DNA from 2 places in the Neobacillus solisequens genome. Region 1 is predicted to be linked to the other one. Evidence: riboswitches for the same ligand, from Rfam matches in the RefSeq annotation. Region 1 holds a riboswitch; the other holds the start of a gene.
What was found. Region 1 has a riboswitch for cyclic di-AMP ahead of ACI3K6_RS16005 (hypothetical protein). Riboswitches for the same ligand answer to the same signal wherever they lie in the genome.
Positions count from the first base shown of each region.

Region 2: it holds a riboswitch for cyclic di-AMP, as region 1 does, so the genes downstream of both, ACI3K6_RS09525 (APC family permease) here and ACI3K6_RS16005 (hypothetical protein) in region 1, are expected to answer to the same signal.

Region 1 covers NZ_JBKFGJ010000017.1:44,142-47,576, reverse strand. The annotation lists gene ACI3K6_RS16010 (APC family permease) at 1-876, opposite strand, end outside; gene ACI3K6_RS16005 (hypothetical protein) at 926-1,495, opposite strand; cyclic di-AMP (ydaO/yuaA leader) riboswitch at 1,718-1,862, opposite strand; gene ACI3K6_RS16000 (ATP-binding protein) at 2,084-3,435, shown strand, end outside.
Region 2 covers NZ_JBKFGJ010000009.1:51,960-55,394, reverse strand. The annotation lists gene ACI3K6_RS09525 (APC family permease) at 68-1,894, opposite strand; cyclic di-AMP (ydaO/yuaA leader) riboswitch at 2,033-2,175, opposite strand; gene ACI3K6_RS09520 (methyl-accepting chemotaxis protein) at 2,275-3,435, opposite strand, start outside.

The sequences.
Region 1 (3,435 bases):
AACCATCGATAAAACGGATTTGGTCCCTGTTGGGTCGGGATGTATATTATAAGCTTGTGAAAGTATGGTTACTCCTCCAAAGATGACAGCTAATAAAATTCCCAATGTTAACATGGTTCTTTTTGCATTTTTTTCAGCAGGTCTTCTGAAATGAGGAACAGCATTCGATATAGCTTCGACTCCTGTAACAGCTGAACACCCGGAAGAAAATGCTTTTAATAATACAAACCAAGTCAAACCTGTAGGTAATCCGGTAGGAACAGATACAGAATGGGTTGTATGCCCAGTGCCAGTTAGCCAATCAAATAAACCTTTCCCTACAAGGACTAGCATACAGAAAATAAATAAATACGTTGGGAAGGCAAATACATTTCCAGATTCAGACGTGCCTCTTAAATTCATCCAAACCATAAACCAGGTGAATAATAAAGCGATTGGAACAACATAGGGAACGGCTGCATGATAGGCTGAAGTGATCGCCATCACTCCTGCTGAAATGGAAACGGCAACGGTTAGTGTATAATCAATTAGAAGCGAAACACCAGCCAAACGCCCCCACATCATTCCTAAATTTTCCTTGGCTACCATATACGCCCCGCCACCTTGTGGGTAGGCATCAATGACTTGCCGGTAGCTAACAATTAAAATCGCGATTAGTAAAATAATTGCCAGCGCAATGGGAATAGAAAATGAGAAGGCAAATGCTCCAACGGTTGCAAGCTCTAATAATATCATTTCTGTTCCGTATGCTACGGAGGAAAGGGCGTCCGATGATAGAATCGGTAAAGCTTTCCACATGGGCATTTTTTCGCCTTCAGCCTCTTCCGATTTTAATGGCCGCCCTAGGATTAGCCGTTTTATTGATTGAGAAGTCATTTCTTTCTTCCTCCAATTATTTTTTAATTTAAGTACTTTTTACTTGTTGTTAATTTTTTATATTGGATTCTGCATATACATCGTAATTTAAATGAATATTATGTTCAGTATTAATTAAATTAATAAATTTGACTGCATCATTTTTATTTTCACAAACCTGTATATGCTCTATCCAAACGGAATACCGATTTTTTTGAATACATGTAAGGATGCAAGGAAAATTAGTACCTGATTTTAAAACATACCATCCTTTCCTTAAATCTTTCCATGGCTTCTTCAATATAGATAAAATCGGTAACTTGCTTCTGTTAGACCAATTTTGTTGGTCCTGTTCAATACGGATTGAATGATAAACTTCATTTATTTCACCATTATCTGAATTAATTAGTTCGGTAAAACCTGCACTTCTTATAGCGTATTGAAGTTCACTTTCATTGTCTGCAAACCAGTAGCCTAAAATAATCCTTTTACCATCGATCAATTTCCAAATTCCACCAAAAACTCTATAACTTAATGTATGCATATCAAAACAGTCTTTTTTTGATCCAAATAAGGTTGGACAAGAATTATCTAAATAAAGATATTCAAAATCGAAATTGGTATTAGAAAGTTGAATCATAAAACTTCCTCCCAAAAATCAACACTTTGGCATTGAATCAGTAAAATTAACCAAAATTAAATATTTAATGAGTCCTGGTAAACCTTTAGTCTCTCTACTTTCTTTTAATGTATCCCCTATTCCTTTTTCCTAAAAATAGGCATAATAAAAAGACCTACTTAACATGCTCAAGTTGCCTTTTTGCTTTGTAAACAAAAAGCCCCCTGAATCAGGTGGTCTTCTGACCTCCTTCGCTTTAGCCGACGAAGTTAGCTGACGGGTAGGATGGCGAAAGAGTATCTCATCCTTTCTACAACTTGTAGAATTAACCCCGGAAAAATTGGTTCCTCCGTTCCTGAGTTTCCTCAGAATTAAGCCGTTCATATGATTTTTTTATAATGAAATTTTATAAAACTTCGCTCAAATCGACTTTCACCTTCTCTTATTACTTCTTGTGCTCCCCTATTTAAAATAAATCTATATGTATTTTAAGATCGTTTAAATAAGAAATACAGTTAAGATGTTGTTAATTTTTTAAAATCGAATTCATTTTATAATTTCAATAAAATATTATTAGATAATAATATCAAAACATGAAGGATGATATGAATGAAGCAACTGAAACATATCACATGGAATATCGGGGTGATGGTCATGATCATGATGTTCATTACTTTCCTATCTTTATTCTTCAAATATATAGGAATAACTGAAACCAATATAATCATTACTTTCATATTAGGTGTTTTGCTAGTTTCAAAATTTACAGAAGGTTATTTGTATGGAATAATTGCATCAATAATCGGGGTATTGGATTTTAATTTCTTTTTTACTATGCCTTTTTACTCTCTCGCTGTTTATCGACCAGACTATCCCATAACATTTGCTATTATGTTGATTGCCGCGATTATCACAAGTACATTGACGACAAAGGTGAAGAAAGAGGCAAGTTTATCCTCCATTCGTGAAAAACAAACACAAATTCTTTATCAGATCAGTAAAAATTTACTCCAAGCACCAGACGTAGACCAAATCTTAGAAATTGGTGCGAAAAAGATACTTGAGTCCATCAATCATTCTGTTTTCATTACTGCGTTAAAATCATCGAACGGACTGAGTGAACCTTTCATATTAAAAACAGATGAGAATGAACAAATTTTTTATAATAGCGATGGAATAAGAAAAACAATCCAAACAAATAAATCGTTAGAAACAAAGAATGTAACCTATTTTCCGATTAAAGGACTTGACGAGAGTCTCGGGGTAATTGGGATTACCTGCTTGAATTCTACTTTAACCATTGAGCAAAAAAGTTTTGTCGAAGCCATTTCTATGCACCTTGCGCTAGCAATGGAACGCGAAAAAATTTCAAAAAAACAACAGAAAGCCCAAGTAGAAATGGAAAGAGAAAAACTTCGAGGTAATCTTCTTCGTTCAGTATCGCACGATTTACGTACACCTTTAACAGGAATTTTAGGATCTACGACTACTTTACTCGAACACGGAGAAATACTTGAAAAAGATGTGAAGAGACAATTACTAGTTGATATTTTCGAGGATTCTAAATGGCTTATCCATTCAGTTGAAAACATATTAAGCATTACCAGGATGGATGATGGTAACGTTTCAATTAATAAAAATATGGAATTAGTGGAGGAAGTCGTTAGTGAGGCAGTCTTTAGAATAAAAAAACTTGATATTCATCATGAAATAAAAATAACTATTCCAGACGAACCTATTATGATTCCAATGGATGGAATATTAATCAAACAAGTATTGATAAACTTGCTTGATAACGCCATTAAATATACACCACCTCATTCCACTATTAAAGTGAGAGCCTTTCTTAAAGATAATTTTGTTTATTTCGAAGTAGCTGATAACGGAAATGGCATTCCCGATGAAAATCTGTTTGTGATTTTTAATCGATTTTTCACTACTTCTTCAGGGCGTGGCATCGG
Region 2 (3,435 bases), on a different contig from region 1:
GGGAGGCTACCAATTTAGTAGCCTCCTTCTCTAATGGATCCCTTATTTATACCTGGGCCCATATTTATTATTTTATTAAATGATAAGGCACAGTTGTTACAATCACGTCTCTTCGATAAAGTAAGAAGGATCGAATAAGAAGGCTTGATTGGTTGTGAAGAATATTGTGCCACCCCTTTTTAGGAATAAATTGCGGAATGACAACTGTTACCCGATAATTCCCTTCTTTGGCTTTATGCTCTACAGTATCAACAAATTTAGTAAGTGGACTGATGATACTTCTATAATGAGAGTGCAATGTCACCAGCCTTACATCTGGTTGCCATTTCTTCCATTTTTCTTCGAACTTCTTTTCGTCGTCTCTTTCAAAGGCAACATACACCGCAATGATTTGATCAGGCGATAAAGATTTAACATAATTTAAGGTATTCTCTACAACATGAGTCATGCCAGCGACAGGCACTATCAAAACATTACCTTCAATGGTCAAAGGTGGTTTACACGTTTTAAGACTTAATTGGTCTCCAACAGCGTCATAATGCTTTTTAATTCGATGAAAGAAGAACACAATGATAGGTAGAAAGATTAAAATAGACCAAACCTGTGAGAATTTTGTTATTAAGAACATTAATGTAACAATAAGGCTTATTAGGGTACCTGTTGTATTAATGATAAATTTAGGTACCCACCCTTGAGGCTTCTCTCGCAGCCATTTAACCATCATGCCTGACTGAGACAAAGTAAATGGAAGAAACACCCCAACTGCGTAAAGCGGGATAAGATGTTCTGTTTTAGCATGAAAAGTTAAAATTAAAAGGATAGAAGCAATGCCAAGTATAATGATGCCATTTGAATACCCTAATCGATCCCCTCTCATAAGAAACATTCTAGGTATAAACTTATCCTTAGCAAGATTAACTGCCAACAACGGGAAAGCGGAATATCCAGTGTTCGCAGCAAGAACTAATATCAAGGCTGTGGTTCCTTGAATAAAGAAATAAATGAAATTCCGACCGAAAGTCTCTTCAGCAATTTGGGATACGACAGTTACTTTTTCACTTGGAGAAATCCCATAATAATAGGCTAAAAATACAATTCCTGAAAATAGAATGGCAAGTAACGCTCCCATTGCCATTAATGTTTTAGCTGCATTATTAGGAGCTGGGTCTTTAAAATTAGGTATAGCATTAGAAATAGCTTCAACTCCTGTTAAAGCGGAACTCCCGGAAGCAAACGCCCTTAATAGAATAAACAAACTGATCCCCGTTACAGGGGTACCGATTGGGGTGTGTAATTGTGGCGAAACCCCTCCGGTTACAATGTTATATAAACCAACAGCAATCAATATAAATAACGCTAAGACGAATAAGTAAACCGGGTATGCTAATATTGAAGCAGACTCCGTTACCCCTCTCAGATTCAATATTGTTATTAAAATGACAAACGTAATTGCGATTCCTACATTATAGCCATGTAAAGTCGGAAACGCAGATGTTATAGCATCGGTCCCAGCAGACACACTTACAGCAACTGTCAGGATGTAGTCCACCAATAGGGACCCTCCAGCTATCAAGCCTGGATTTACCCCCAGATTGCTTTTTGAAACCACATAGGCCCCACCTCCATGAGGGTAAGCAAAGATGATTTGCCTATAGGACAGTATCAAGGCTGATAAAAGAATTAACACACCTACTGCAATAGGAATGGAATACCAAAATGCTGCAGTACTGATAGTAACTAATACAATTAAAATTTGTTCAGGACCATATGCCACTGACGACAAAGCATCAGATGAAAGGATTGCTAATGCTTTCGTTTTGTTTAGTTTCTGTTCGCCTAGCTCATGAGATTTCAAAGGTCGGCCAATTAAAAATCTTTTTATAACCCCAAACAAGTTATTCACCGCCAAAAATTAATTATGGTTTAATTTACCCATGCTATCAGTAATTACTCAAAAATAAAAAAATTTGCCTACAAGTCAGATTTAAATAGACCCGTAGACACACCATTTTTGTAATGTCACAAGCTCCACCTTCCTTCTCATATACGCTTACGAGGTTAGCTGTCGGATTCGGACCTTGAGTAGCCCTACCAAAAAAGGATTCACCCCTTGAGTTTAGTAGCAACCCACTAAAATGGTTCCCCCGTACCTATTGGTTTCAGCGATTTAGAAATTTGAAACTGTCATAATATTACTCCAATGTCTAGATAGTGTAAATGGATTTTTTCAAGAAGACTCAAAACTATTATTGATTTTCATCTTAAAAAAGGGGTTTACAGCCGAAACCTTCCTACCAATAATCCCAATTCATCTGATTGAATTTCTAAAGAGTCCGCATTTGAAGATAATCTCTCGATAGAGCTACTGGTTTGTTGAACAGCCGCTGATGTTTCTTCTATGCCGGCTGCAGATTCCTGCGATATAGTAGCAATGTACTCAATAGACTTGTTAATTTCATTGCTGCCATACACAATTTCTGTTAAATTTTTTGAGACTTGCTCGATTTTTTCTGCCATATTAACAACAGCTTTGTTAATATTTTCGAATGTCTCACCCGTCTCTTTAATTTGAATCGTTCCTTCTCCCACCTGTTGATATCCTAATGTTAATGATTCAGCCACATTCTTAGAGACATTCTGAATGCCATTTACAATACTTGTAATCTCTCCTACGGAAAGTGATACTTGTTCGGCAAGCTTCCTTACTTCATTAGCAACAACGGCAAATCCCTTTCCATGTTCCCCCGCTCTGGCCGCCTCAATTGCAGCATTTAATGCCAATAGATTCGTTTGATCCGCAATGTTATGAACCACATTAATGAGGTTGGCTATTTTTTTAGACTCATCATCCAAACTTTTAACTTTTTCAATAGAGACACTCACAATATCATAGATCTTATTCATTTGGTCTATAGATTTATTCATCCGCTCATTTCCAATTTCAGTTACGTTCGAAATATCATAGAAAGATTCCTGTATTAATGTCCCATTTTCATTTACAAGGTTTATTCGCTTTGAAAAATGATTCACTTGCTTAGCCAATTCAGTCGTCAAGTGTGCCTGTTGCTCCACCCCGGATGATAACTCCTGCATAGTAGAAGCTACCTGGTTGCTGGAAATATGGATTTCTGCACAAGATTCTTTCATAAAAAGTGATTGATTTTTTACTACTTGGGAATGCTCCGAAATATTTTCTATCATTTCTTTTAAACTGGCCTGTGTATTTTTTATTGAAAAAAATAATTGTCCAAATTCGTCGTTTCTATTTTTCCCCTTGAATTTATATTCGAGATTGCCTTTAGAAATGTGCTCCATAAAGTCTCTTATCTGTTTTATGGGAGTGGAAAAACTTTTGCTTAAAAAGAAAGCAGTTATGACAACCATAACGATGGTTATGATGCCACCGATTAACAGATAAAGAAATATTTGGCTATT